Regions from separate parts of the Paenibacillus sp. J22FR5 genome, predicted to be linked through region 3. Evidence: riboswitches for the same ligand, from Rfam matches in the RefSeq annotation. Region 3 holds a riboswitch; each other region holds the start of a gene.
The links. A riboswitch is a leader RNA that binds a small molecule or an ion and turns the genes downstream of it on or off. The one in region 3 is predicted to bind cyclic di-GMP.
Positions count from the first base shown of each region.

Region 1 (3,507 bases), on a different contig from region 3:
GTTTTTCATAGCGGTCCACAATGGACTGAAGTCGATCCAACATAGGGGATCACTCCTTTCTTATTTTTATCAACAATTAAACATTGAAACGGAAATGCATTACGTCGCCGTCATTAACTACGTACTCTTTACCTTCGAGACGTACTTGGCCTTTTTCTTTGGCACCAGCCATCGATCCGGCAGCCGTCAAATCTGCATAAGAAACCACTTCTGCACGAATAAATCCACGTTCGAAATCCGTATGAATCACGCCAGCCGCTTGTGGAGCCTTCGTTCCTTTGCGGATCGTCCATGCTCTAACTTCTTGAACACCAGCTGTGAAATACGTGTACAAGCCAAGTTTTCTATACGCTGCTTTGATCAATCTATTCAAGCCGGACTCTTGAAGTCCCAACTCTTCCAGGAACATGGCTTTTTCTTCGTCTTCCAGCTCAGCAATTTCGGATTCAACCTTTGCGCTAATGGAAACGACTTCGTTGTTTTCTTTTTCAGCGAATTCCTTCACAATTTTAACGTATGCATTGTCGTCCGCAGTTGCAACTTCATCTTCACTCACGTTTGCCGCGTAGAGCACTGGCTTCATCGTTAGCAAATGAAGATCGCGAACTAGAAGACGCTCATCTTCTGTCAAATCCAAGCTGCGTGCTGGCATATCATTATATAAGGCTTCTTTGATTCGTTCCAAACACTCAACCTCAGCTACCACTTTCTTGTCGCCGCCTTTGAGGTTTTTGCGTGAACGCTCGATCTTTTTATCAACCGACTCAATGTCTGCCAAAATCAATTCAAGATTAATCGTCTCGATGTCACCAATCGGATCGACTTTCCCAGAAACGTGAGTAATATTATCATCCTCAAAACAACGTACAACATGCACAATCGCATCGACTTCACGGATGTGTGCAAGAAATTTATTTCCAAGGCCCTCGCCTTTGCTCGCACCCTTAACCAAACCCGCAATGTCAACGAATTCGAAGGCCGTCGGCACGATGCTCTTAGGCACAACGATTTCTACCAGCTTCTGCAATCTCTCGTCTGGTACTTCTACTACCCCAACATTCGGATCGATCGTACAGAACGGATAATTCGCAGATTCTGCCCCCGCCTGTGTAATTGCATTAAACAATGTCGATTTTCCTACGTTCGGTAGACCGACGATACCTGCTTTCAAAGCCATTGTCGTTACAACTCCTTAATTTTCGAAAATCATCCTTCTTATTATATAGTACTTGGAGGGCAAAAAAAAGCCTGCAAGCTATCGATTCGCCGCAGACTTTTTTTCCATTGCTATTTTGAACTCATCATCCCGCTTCTGCACGAAGTACGTTTCGATCTGATTACGCAAAATAAAACCGCGCAGCGCATTGCTTTGTTCCGCAGGAACGCTTTCGAAGCTGGCGCCATAATAGTAGCTGTCCTCCAGCTTTTCTTTCCTTATAATTTCCAACATACACGGCATCTCGAAGCCTAGATCCAGCTGGACTTGAAGTAGACACTTTTTATGAAGAATGGCATCTATCATGGAATTATCATTGATGCTAAAACCAAGTCCGTTTATTGAAATATTCTTGATGGAAATTTCGATGGGATTTTCAAGTTGATGCTGCGCTTTTTGTGTTTTATTCTGAAACCCTGAAATCTGACCTAAGTTCTTCACGTTCACCCGTGGAAACTCCCGTTTCTCCGAAAACTTCTTCCGATTCTCAGGCGGATTGATCACAATGAGGGAACCAGGCTCTCTGGCTACGACGGTCGTATGAAAAACGAATAGACCCGATTTGGTGTATAACGTCATTTTCGCTTTATCTCCAAGCTGAAAAACATCATATTCCGGCAGCTCGATCTCCATAATGTCTCCTTGCGCATAGGTAAGAATACCTGTTGACACGAAATCATCCTTGGCTAGAACTGCTCGGCAATCGATCAATACTTCCGCATCGTATCCTTCTTTACTCCCATACCGCTTCAAAGCATCTTGCTTCATTGCCATGCTCACCTGCACCTCTCCCAGTAATGATGGATTCCCCAGCGCATTTCTGCACAAAATAGACTGCCCCCCATTCAGGAGCAGCCTATCACCTTAATCAATAAAAGCATCGATTGTCGGTAACCAGGCTGCCATAGTTCATTAGAACCGTAGACCCTCAGCTTTGCGTCCTTGCTTTTCAGCAAGTTTGCCTTTGTCTAACCCTGCTATGAAATTTATATTCGTTCATCGTATATGGTCTAAAAGACCCACTGTTATAACCATTATACGTAGCCCAGGTACTTCTTTCAACTAAAATCCTTGCATGAGCCCTATTTTTATTGTATGAATGTGTAGTGGAATGAATATCCACAGGTTTATAAGTTATCCACATTGTTATCCACAGCTTGTTAACAACGAATATTTGTTCGGATTTTTATGCACATGTGGATAAACTATTATTGCGAGGTGTCCCCTCTGTGGATGAACATATTCCCTGGATGAGAGAAGCGATTGGAGAGGCTCTTAAAGCCGAAGCCATCCGTGAAGTACCGATCGGTGCGATCGTCGTCCATCAAGGTCAAATCATAGGCCGCGGCTATAATTTACGTGAAACAACCCTGGATCCTCTCGCGCATGCGGAGATGATTGCGATTAAACAAGCGAGTGAGCATTTGCAGGCTTGGCGCCTTTTGGACTGCCAACTCTACGTGACGTTGGAGCCTTGTCCGATGTGTGCTGGTGCAATCGTGCAAGCCCGCATTCCGCAGGTGATTTACGGTACCGTGGATCCGAAAGCAGGCTGTGCGGGAACGTTGATGAACTTACTGCAGGAGGACCGGTTCAATCACCGTGTCGATGTGGTTAGCGGCGTTTTGCAAGAGGAGTGTTCCACGATGTTAACGCAGTTTTTCCGGAAGTTACGGGGAAAAGCTTAGGTCTAGAGTTTAGAGCGGCTTTCCGGCTATAATGCCCCTGCTAGCTCTACGAGCTTACTCATCGTATTCCAATTACGGGTTGTCGTTTGATCCCCGAGTTTCTGAATGTTGCTAGCTAACTTAGAATCCAACACACTTTGCCGGAACAGAAAATAAATGGTGCGGTCCCGTATCTGAAATTCATCCACTTCGTTTTGGCCTTTGGCTAAGATGTCGCTGAATTCCTGCGGGGCTTCTTCCGTTAGCACGGAGATTTGAATGCTCTCCCCTTCAGACAAAGCATCCACGTCATAGGGGCACTCGTTAACGATTTGTGCGAGTTCCTCGGCTGTACGTAAAATAACCGTTGGCGCCACGCCAACAGCTTCGCTGATTGCTTTTTCGATGAGCTGTCTTAGCGTCTCCCCTGCCTCCTCTGAAGCGAACAGCACATTACCGCTTTGCAAATATGTCTGAACATGTGCAAGTCCTGCGGCCTCCAACGTCTTTTTCAAATCGGCCATCTTGATCTTGTTCTTACCTCCTACATTAATCCCACGCAGAAAACCAACATAAACCGTCATTTCGGTATCCTCCCTTACTTTAATTTAAACGAACGAACGA
Region 1 is NZ_JCAUAN010000017.1:125,639-129,145, forward strand. Features, by position in the region: gene prfA (peptide chain release factor 1) at 1-43, opposite strand, end outside; gene ychF (redox-regulated ATPase YchF) at 77-1,177, opposite strand; gene AC58P7_RS20785 (PilZ domain-containing protein) at 1,256-1,990, opposite strand; cyclic di-GMP riboswitch class I at 2,103-2,189, opposite strand; gene tadA (tRNA adenosine(34) deaminase TadA) at 2,467-2,904, shown strand; gene AC58P7_RS20795 (DUF1697 domain-containing protein) at 2,931-3,467, opposite strand; gene AC58P7_RS20800 (DUF1648 domain-containing protein) at 3,482-3,507, opposite strand, start outside.
Region 1: linked by a shared signal. The riboswitch ahead of AC58P7_RS20785 (PilZ domain-containing protein) and the one ahead of AC58P7_RS29960 (RCC1 domain-containing protein) in region 3 are both predicted to bind cyclic di-GMP.

Region 2 (3,507 bases), on a different contig from region 3:
TGCAATGCCAATTCATGTCTAAGGGATGGTGCCAAGCTTGAGTACATTAACACGCACAGATGTTACTGGACGCATTATGGTTGCCTTAGATTACGCGAACGCAGAAGGTGCTGAAGGGCTGCTTAAGCAGCTCGAAGGCATCCCCTGTTATGTAAAGGTAGGAATGCAGCTGTTTTATGCTGCAGGTCCTACCTTTGTCGCGAGTCTGAAGGATCGCGGCTATAAGGTTTTCCTCGATGTGAAGATGCATGACATTCCGAACACGGTCAAGGGCGGCGCGGAGAGCGTGACGCGCCTTGGGGTTGATGTGTTCAATGTGCATGCAGCTGGAGGTAAGCACATGATGGAAGCCGCCTTGGAGGGTGTCGACAAGGGGCTAGCATTAGGAGCAGCACGCCCGATTGTGATCGGCGTGACGCAATTAACCAGCACCTCGCAGCAGGTGCTCAATGACGAGATCGGCCTCGTCGGTACGACCGAGCAGGCTGTCATCCGTTACGCTCGATTGGCGCATGCTGCGGGGCTTCAAGGGGTTGTCGCGTCACCGCTTGAGGTGACAGCGATTAAGGCGGCGTGCGGTGACGGCTTCGTCACCGTGACGCCAGGCATCCGCCCCGCGGGGGCCGACGTGGGTGACCAGTCGCGCATCATGACGCCGGCTGAGGCATTCGCGCAAGGGACGGACTACGTCGTGATCGGACGTCCGATCACAGGCGCAGCGGACCCGAGAGCTGCGATTGAAGCGATTATTGATTCAATCGTGTAGGTTTTGCAGGAGCTTTTCGATGTGAAAATGAAAGGAACGGTGAGCATATGAGTAAGCTCGAAACAATCGCGGAGCATATTGCCGCGTCGTTATTAGATATAGAAGCAGTGGCGCTTCGTCCACAGCAGCCTTTTACATGGACATCCGGACTTAAATCTCCGATTTATTGTGATAATCGTTTGACAATGTCTCACCCAGCCATTCGCGAAGCAATTGCCGATGGGTTCGTCGCATTGATCAAAGAGAAATTCCCTGAAGCTGAGGTTGTTGCTGGAACAGCTACAGCTGGGATTCCCCATGCAGCTTGGGTTGCTCAGAAGCTTGGTCTTCCGATGATCTACATCCGCGATAAAGCGAAAGGCCACGGTAAAGAGAACCTGATCGAAGGTTCCGTGAAGCCAGGTCAGAAGGTCATCGTGATCGAAGATCTGATTTCCACTGGAGGCAGCTCACTGAAAGCGGCAGTTGCCGTTAAAGATGCGGGAGCTGTTGCGCTAGGCGTACTTGCGATTTTCTCTTATCAATTGGATAAAGCAACGGATGCATTCGCGGCGGCTGACATGCCCCTACACACACTTTCTAACTATTCAATCTTGCTTGAAGTTGCATTGGAAAAAGGGAAGATTCAGGAATCCGATATGGAACTACTACGTTCATGGAGAGTCAATCCTTCCGCATACGGGGTATAAACGTTTAAAGATAAATAAAGATGAAAATTGACGAAATATGTAGGATGCCTCTATACTAGAAATGTGCTTGGTTGTATCCTGCCAGCAGCGAAATGGCAAATGACGCGAAAGCGACAGACGCAAAGCTATAGGGGCTAATCGGCTTCGGCCGGACGCTTGCCAGCTACCGAACGCATAGAGGAGGAAATAACGTGAACATCAATAGTATGCTTACTGCTATTAATAGTGGTGATGGGTTGAAGCAAGCTATAGGCATTCAGTTGTTAAGTAAAACGAACGACACGCAAGTAAGCCTAACGACTACATTAATACAAGATTTCGCGAAAAGCCAAGCGCAGGTTACCGCTCCAGCGGCCCCACACGTAGGTGCTAATCTTGACATTCGCGTCTAATAAGAAGAAGCTCTACCTTTTCGCAAAGGTGAGCTTCTTTTTTCGTCTATGGTTGCTTTGTTAACATTTGAATGAACGCTTGCAGGGGCTGGGACATCCATTTTTTCGGATGAAGCACTAATTGTAAGTCCATGGTAAGCTGCGAATGCTTAAATGGCAGCTCTATGAGCTTGCCCATATCCAGCTCACTAGCTACGGTGATACGTGGCAGTAAGGCGAGCCCCAGGCCGCTCATGACACAGTGTTTAATCGTTTCTACATTGCCTAATTCGAAGCCGATTTGCAGGGCGACAGCATTGTCCTTGAGTAACCGTTCAAACTTTGCTCGGTAGATGCACCCCTCTTCGGTGACGATGAATTCCGTATTCCCAAGGTCGGAGAGCTGAATTTGCGTTTGCTGAGCTAATGGGTGTTCCAATGGAGCAATGAGCACGAGTTGTTCTTCTCTGACAGTTGTACAGCTGAGAGAGGGATCCGCTGGATACTGATCTAGTAAAAGACCGATATCATAGTCCCCTTCTTTTACCTTGGTGAGAATTGATGTTTCGCTGTCAGGGAAAAGCTGGATACTTAGTTCGGGATAAAGCTGTTTCAGTTCATGGAGAAAAGGCGGCAAATAATACGCTGCCAGCGAATTGATCGTACCAATAGTCAACGTACCGCTTACTTGGCTTGCGATCATTTCTTTGGATTGATCATAGAGCTCCAGCATTTGCAGAGTCAGAACTAACAAGCTTTCTCCAGGTGGTGTAAGGCGCAGTTGTCGACCATATCGCTCGAATAGCGGAACACCATATTCACGTTCCAGTTTCTGAATTTGCATCGTAATACTTGATTGTGCATAGCCCAATTCTTCTGCTGCACGTGTGAAGCTTTTCCTGCGTGCAACCTCTCGAAAGGTTCGGAAATAAGTCAGATCCATGTATGGCCTCACTTTAATATCAAAATTTTTGATGAGTTCTATCATTTATTATAGCTAACTATGATACAGAGTTCCATGCTAAAGTAAATGTACAAACAAATGAGGCAGGGAGATGGTTATTTTGCTAAGAGAAAAAGACCTACAGGGGATTTATGTACCAATCATCACTCCTTTTGATGAAGAGTTTGAAGTGGACGCGGCATCCTTTTACAATCAGGCTTATAACTTGTTTCAAGATGAAATAGATGGATTAGTTGTCAATGGGACAACAGGAGAATCGCCAACCATTACGAAAGACGAGCTGGGCGTCTTGTTCGCTACCGCACAAGCGGCACGTGACGCAGCGCATACCGAAGTACCGCTCATTGTGGGGACAGGAACAAACGATACGTTATCTACGGTTAGAAAAACAGAAGAAGCAGGCAAACTTGGAGCAGAAGCTGCGCTCGTTGTGGTTCCTTACTACAATCGGCCTAGTCAGCAGGGGATTATTGAACATTTCCGCCGGGTAGCGCGCGTTGGTGTGCCCGTCATTCTATATGATGTACCGCATCGTACTGGTGTGACATTAGAGTTAGATACGGTGCGTACCATACTCGAGATCGACGGCGTTATTGGCATGAAAGACAGCACACCCAACACAGGGCTGGTCACGGAATTAACTCTCTTAGGCTCTAAGCCTGTCCTTTGCGGTGAAGATACATTGCTCTATGCAACACTTCAGTCAGGGGCAACAGG
Region 2 is NZ_JCAUAN010000003.1:231,768-235,274, forward strand. Features, by position in the region: gene carB (carbamoyl-phosphate synthase large subunit) at 1-22, shown strand, start outside; gene pyrF (orotidine-5'-phosphate decarboxylase) at 77-766, shown strand; gene pyrE (orotate phosphoribosyltransferase) at 814-1,455, shown strand; cyclic di-GMP riboswitch class I at 1,540-1,626, shown strand; gene AC58P7_RS07300 (putative motility protein) at 1,647-1,847, shown strand; gene AC58P7_RS07305 (LysR family transcriptional regulator) at 1,894-2,769, opposite strand; gene dapA (4-hydroxy-tetrahydrodipicolinate synthase) at 2,882-3,507, shown strand, end outside.
Region 2: linked by a shared signal. The riboswitch ahead of AC58P7_RS07300 (putative motility protein) and the one ahead of AC58P7_RS29960 (RCC1 domain-containing protein) in region 3 are both predicted to bind cyclic di-GMP.

Region 3 (3,507 bases):
TCCGACAGGAACGGATGTATTTTCTTATACGTCTGGCGGTGATATTACCGGAATGACGAAGAAATATTTGGGCGTATATGAAGTGGACAGCCAAAATAGAGTTGTAAAATTTGTACAGCTTACCATAACAGCGGCACAAGTTAAAGGTGCTGTCGCTCCGCTTACAGGTGTTACACAGAGGGGCTTCGATGATAAAAGCGTTGTGTTCACATTTGGTAGAGACATCAGCGCAGTTTCAGCAACAACGCTTAAAGCGGCTGTAACAATATCTGCAAGCGGTGGAACAACGTTTACAGCATTAGCTGCCGGGGATACCGTAACGGTCAATGGCAATCAATTAATTGTTGCGTTCGCAGCTTTTCCCGCTTCGACAATGAAATTTAAAGTTGCTGCAGGTACGGTACAAGATCTATTTGGCAACAAAAACGTGGCGATTGCAACAACCGGATTGCGAACTGATTTACCATACCTTCCTTTCCCGGATGCTCCAAATATTACAAACGCAGTAGCGTCTGCGGCAGCAGGCACGATTACGGGTCTAGCGCCTAACACTACTTTTGAGCTTAGTATATTTGCTTCAAGCACCTGGGAGACCCATACAACGGATAGTTCAGGTACATTACAAGTAACAGGAGCTTTCAGTAACGGCAGTTCAATTGCCATTAAACTTCCATATGGTAATATGTCTCATATCCTTACCACACCTTAGATGAAATAAGAAACATAGTGAAGAAACCCTTCGAGTCGTATGTCTACTTGAAGGGTTTCTTGCGCATCTCTTTCGCGAACTGAATTTCACGTTAGAATCTATGATAGCCCAATTCTAGAGTTGGTTAATTACGATAATTCATATCAATTAGGTTTACAACAGATGGCGGAAGACCATTAGGGAAGATGCCTTGGCGAGGTGTTCTGAACGGTGGAAGTGTCACTGTTACGGTAACGGAAGCGGGCAATCCTATTCCTTCGGCGCTTCGGCATTTCAATGGAACGAACTGTACGGATACTATATCTACCAGAATAATGATGCTGGTATTTTTGTTACGGTTGCTACTGAAACATACGGCGATACGCTCCACATTTCCAAGAATGCAAGCTAGAGTTCAATTCGAATCTATACCAATGGAGGTTGGAATGGATACGAGGAATCACATGGAGATTATGCACTTCAAGAAATGACAGGCTTGGACTTTCAAGTGATAATCACGAATAACGGCGGTCAGACATATGGCGAAGCAGGAACAATCAGTCTTCTGGACCAACCCTCCAAATATAATGATCAGTGGGATTGGGAAAACTATTCCTACCATTCAGGGGGATATTTGGAGAATTATTTCAGTGAATTAACCCAATAGAAAGAAAAGTCGTTTGCTTCGGTGCCCCAAAATGTTGCACGCAGTAGAGGGCTCTCCTTATGGCTTTATGGATAGCCGGTTTCTATTTTGTTACGAATGATTTGTGCGAAAAAAGTAGATTAGTAGATTTTAGTATGCAATAGAAAAATACCGACTCAGCAAATCAGCGCTTGCAGCTCTCTTTTCAACCAAAAGAGGAAAATATCCCGACATTTTGTGAGAAATTTCACAGAAAAAATTCTTTGGTTGACAACTATGGCCTATAATTCTATTGTTAATCTAGGTATATTTTACTAAGTGAAAAAGGCAAATCATAAGAAATTATGAGACGCAAAGCCAAGAGCCTAAATCACCTCCGGTGACATGGTAGTCGGTTGCCACAAGAATATTGACTTGATTTGAGTCCAATTCTTGTTGGACTTCTTTTTGTTGGTAAAAACGACCTAAAAACAATAAATTTAGGGAGTGAAACGTGATGAAGCATTGGTTGTTGCGATTACTGGTTTTAAGTATTTTTATTTTACAAGCAGTAACTCTATCGGATGGAAAGGCGACTGCTTCAGAGTCGAATTTTGGCCAAAAGCCGATCTTGTCAGGGGGTCTATATCACTCTTATGCGATTAAAGAGGATGGGACGATCCGGGCATGGGGCTATAATAATGTGGGACAGTTGGGTGACGGAACAGTTATCAAGAGAAAGGTCATTGGTCCGGTCAAGAATATAACAAATGCTGTGTCTATAGCCTCTGGAATCAACCATGGGGTGGCTCTTTTAAGTGATGGAACTTTAATGAGTTGGGGAGCGAATTCTTACGGTCAGCTAGGAGACAATTCGGTTACTACACGCAAATTACCTGTAAAGGTGTCTGGTCTGACGAATGTTACTGCTGTGTCAGCCGGTGCAAACCACACCTTGGCTCTCAAAGCAGACGGCACTGTATGGGCGTGGGGTTATAACAATGCTGGACAATTGGGAGATGGAACTGTCACAACTAGAAAAACGCCAGTCCAAGTAAAGAACCTTTCCTCTGTCATAGCCATCTCAGCGGGGACAAATGCCTCTTATGCTGTTACAGCGGACGGAAACGTATGGGCGTGGGGTCTGAACAATTACGGACAAATAGGTGATGGCACTACATTAACAAGGAAAACGCCTGTTAAGGTTTCAAATCTAACGGATGTAAAAGCAATTTCAGCGAGCAATTATACAGTAGTTGCATTGAAAAAAGATGGAACCGTATGGGCATGGGGCTACAATAGGTACGGCCAAATTGGTGATAATACAGTGCTCACTCGCAAAACCCCTGTTCAAGCACAAATATCTAACGTTACTTCCGTAGGGGTTGGCTATAATCATACCATTGCTTTGTTGAATGACGGGACTGTATGGGCATGGGGCCTAAATAGCTACGGTCAACTTGGAGATGGGACTGTAACAACTAGGAAGTTACCTGTTAAAGTAAAAGATCTGGCAGGAATCAATCAAATTTCAGCCGGACGCAATCATAATCTAGCATTGAAAAGTGATGATACGGTAGTAGCCTGGGGCTACAATAACAACGGCCAAATAGGTGATGGTAGTGCTATTAATAAGAAAACCCCTGTACCCGTCAGTGGGTTAACAATCAATCTTCCTGATGGCCAAGTAGTAGAAGAGCCAGATACAGTAACCCCTCCTTTAGAGGATGAGGCATTATTGGCTGCACAAGATGCAGTGGCTTTTTCTGAGGAGGCTGCAAGTGCAGATCTTACAATTCAATACAACTTAGAGCAAGCGCAGTCTGCATACGATGATGCATCACAACTTGTTGCTGATCTTCTAGAAAGTTCGGAAAAATCAGATTTGATGACGCGTCTAGACAGTGTCAAACAGATTCTGGATGGTGCACAAGAATTAACGAATGCAACGAATGCGGTTATAGCTGCGGAGTTGTTAGTCAGTGGCGATCTTAGTACTCCGGAACTCATTAAAGCAGCAACAGATGCGTATAATCAAGCTTTAGCACTAGTTAATAATTTGCCAAATAGCACAAATAAAACAGATTTAGAGAGCCGTCTGAATATTGTACTGAATAAATTGACAGCAGCGCAAACAGTGAAAGATACTGCAGCACCGGTAACTACAGATAACGCACCAACCGAATGGGTAAAC
Region 3 is NZ_JCAUAN010000039.1:57,180-60,686, forward strand. Features, by position in the region: gene AC58P7_RS29950 (hemoblobin-interacting domain-containing protein) at 1-709, shown strand, start outside; gene AC58P7_RS29955 (hypothetical protein) at 1,176-1,355, shown strand; cyclic di-GMP riboswitch class I at 1,651-1,737, shown strand; partial or broken gene AC58P7_RS29960 (RCC1 domain-containing protein) at 1,831-3,507, shown strand, end outside.

Region 4 (3,507 bases), on a different contig from region 3:
GAGATTAACCGTTTGCCAATAAACCCGCTGCCGCCTGTAATCGCTATTTTCATATCAAGCACCTCCATATCTTCTATGGCCATTATAATTGACTTTACCCATTAAATACCAACGGAGCTCATACAGTTGTCTAAAGGGAAAGATATCAGTTTGAAATTACGACACGTTCCTCTCATTTTCGTGTATAATTGGAATTCGGTGTCTATTAATTAACCGTAGGGTAATTCTTTTGTCAGTGAGAGGAGTCATCGTCTATGAATCGAATTCGCAGTTTTCTTCATTCCTATCATCCTATTGTACATACGCTAATTTTGGGCACGGTTATGGCTCGAGCTGCCTCTTCCATGAGTTTGCCGTTCCTTGCTATTTATTTGGCTAAGCATTCGGATATGAGCCCAGGGCTCATTGGAATTGTAATTGGCATGGGTGCTTTAGCTGGAACTTTCGGTGGTTTTGTCGGTGGCACTTTGTCGGACCGCTTTGGTCGACGTGTAATTATGCTCGCGGCACTCTTCGGGTGGGGATTCGTTTTCCTTGGTTTCGGGGTTGTCAAATTACCGGTCTTGTTTATGCTGCTCAATATGCTGAATGGACTTTGTCGCTCTTTCTATGAGCCTGTGTCGCAAGCCTTAATGGCAGATTTAACGGAGCCAGCCAAAAGATTACAGGTGTTTTCGCTCCGATACATGGCGATTAACGTGGGTGTGGCGGTAGGTCCATTATTGGGAGCATTCTTTGCGACAATGAACGGAGCTTTGCCTTTCCTGCTTACAGGTATCATCTATTTAATTTATGGTGTCACGTTATACGCACTTCTCATTAAGTTCGGCATTAAAAAAATTGAAGGCGAGAAGAAGGCTCTCGTTACGTTCCGTTCGGCACTAGGCGTCATTCGTAAGGATGTGACCTTCCGTTTGTATATTATCGGGGGCATTATCGGTGCAATTGGATATTCGCAGGTTATGGTGACTTTATCGCAGTACCTTCAAAGGGATTTTGCCAATGGGGTCAAAATGTTTGCGATTCTCATGAGCGCCAATGCGATTGTCGTCATTGCCATGCAGATCCCGTTGGGGAAATGGGCGGAGAAGTACTCACCATTAACAGCTATTGTCGTTGGCAACCTGATGTTTGCACTAGGTGATATAGGCTTTGCCTTCTCGCACTCGCTCACATGGCTCATTATTTCGATGGGGATCTTCACATTCGGTGAAATTCTGAATTATCCTGCCGCGAACATGTTGATTGATAAGCTTGCACCTGAACAAATGCGTGGCACGTACTATGGCGCTCAAACACTAACGAACATTGGTCACTTTATGGGACCGTGGATTGGTGGCTTTTTGTTAGTATCGTATGGCGGGACTACACTCTTCCTCTTGATTGCTTTTTTATCATTGGTAGGCTCCATTTTCTATTGGAGAGGCACAAAACGTCAAAATTCGGTAAAAATAACGTCGAAAATGCAAACTTTTTGATGAATTTCGCAAAAATAGTTCCTGGGAACTATTCGATTTCAAATCATCTTCCCTTATCCTTGAGAATATAGCTATAATAGATTAATAGTCATCTATCATGTATCAAGAACGTTATCTCGAAAAGGCAAAGCTGGCGAAAGCCAGTGACGCAAAGCTACAGGGGCCTTACTTCTCCTGAAAAGGATAAGCAGCCAGCCAGCCGCCGAACGATTGGGAATTCACATTAGAACCCCTCGTGTCGGTTCACAACGGTGGGGTTTTTCTATGTCATAACAAAGTAATTTGAACAAATTGTACTAAGGAGGCCCTAGGGTATGAAATCGGAAAATCAATTGCATGAGGAACAAAAAGCGACATCATTATGCGGCAACCATGTTGCACGTTTGGTGCCATCCACGGATGGCCCTAAACTCATGATCAATCGGGAAGAATACGCATTAAATGAAGCCTGTTGGGATGTCGAAATGTTTCACGGAAGAAACAATAGCATTCTCATCTTCTACTGGAAGGGCGAAGTGAAACTTTCGGTGAAAATGCCCCCAATGGCTCAAATCGAAGGCTTTTTAACTAGACTATTTCAATGTTTATCATCCAAATTAAGAGCGGTTCAGCCTATCTAGGCGAATTGCTCTTTTTTTTGCGTTCGTATAGCGTTGAATGGCTGTTATTAGTGATTTTCTCATTGTCACCTATCGACACTAGCTGATATAATATGACCATTACAATGAGTAGTTCTTAGGGACTATATTGAGGGAGATGCATGGCATGAGATTGATCACACGTTCCGATTTTGATGGTTTAGTATGCGCGATGCTCTTCAAACAATTAAACATGGTGGATGAAATGAAATTTGTCCATCCCAAAGATATGCAGGACGGGCTGATTGAAGTAACCGAAAATGATATTTTGGCCAATGTGCCCTATGTCGCAGGCTGCGGGTTATGGTTCGATCATCACTCCAGTGAACTCACACGGATGGGGGAATCTATTAAATTTAAGGGAGAAACTCGACTTGCTCCAAGCGCTGCACGCGTAGTCTACGATTACTATGGAGGGAAAGAAACCTTCGGTGACATCGACGATATCATGCAAGGCGTGGACAAAGCGGATTCCGCGCAGTTTAGCAAGGAAGATATTTTGAACCCGAGTGGATGGGATTTGCTCTCTTTTATCATGGATGCTCGTACAGGTTTAGGACGCTATCGGGATTACCGAATCAGCAACTATCAGCTCATGGAAGATCTAGTTGAACATTGTGCAACGAAGTCCGTTAGTGAAATTATGGAACTGCCGGATGTGAAAGAGCGTGTAGCTCGCTATTTTGAATTGGATGCTCTTTACCGGGATATGCTGCAAACGTACACGCGGGTAGAGGGGAATGTTATTATTACGGATCTTCGCGATGTGGAGACTATTTACCCAGGCAATCGTTTTATGGTCTATGCGCTCTATCCGGAGCAAAACACGTCAATTTGGATCGTAGATGGCCGAAATAAACAAAACTGCGTATTCGCTTGTGGTCACAGCATTGTGAATCGTACAGCACGAACGAACATTGGTGATTTGATGCTCCAAAATGGTGGAGGCGGGCACCATGCAGCAGGCACTTGCCAAGTGGAATATGCCCATGCTGACGAGGTTCTGCACAAAATTGTTGAAACGATGCAAGCAGCAGGGTAAAATAAGAGAACAAGCCGCAGGATGGGAGCAGCCCAGCATGCGGTTTTTCTTTGTAAGGAGGTATATGCAAATGGAACTTAAGCAGATTCATCACGTTGCGATTATATGTTCGAATTACGAGCGTTCTAAGCATTTTTATGTTGATTTACTTGGACTCACGGTCATTCAGGAAACGTATCGCGCCGAAAGGAACTCGTATAAATTAGATTTACGTATTGGGCAAACGGAGCAAGAGATAGAATTGTTCTCGTTCCCAGATCCGCCAGCACGTGTTAATCAACCAGAGGCGCGGGGGCTTCGGCATTTGGCCTTTGTTGTTACTGATATGGATCAAAGTGTAGGAGAGTTA
Region 4 is NZ_JCAUAN010000001.1:314,267-317,773, forward strand. Features, by position in the region: gene AC58P7_RS01590 (TIGR01777 family oxidoreductase) at 1-53, opposite strand, end outside; gene AC58P7_RS01595 (MDR family MFS transporter) at 255-1,478, shown strand; cyclic di-GMP riboswitch class I at 1,592-1,685, shown strand; gene AC58P7_RS01600 (hypothetical protein) at 1,793-2,098, shown strand; gene AC58P7_RS01605 (exopolyphosphatase) at 2,244-3,158, shown strand; gene gloA2 (SMU1112c/YaeR family gloxylase I-like metalloprotein) at 3,229-3,507, shown strand, end outside.
Region 4: linked by a shared signal. The riboswitch ahead of AC58P7_RS01600 (hypothetical protein) and the one ahead of AC58P7_RS29960 (RCC1 domain-containing protein) in region 3 are both predicted to bind cyclic di-GMP.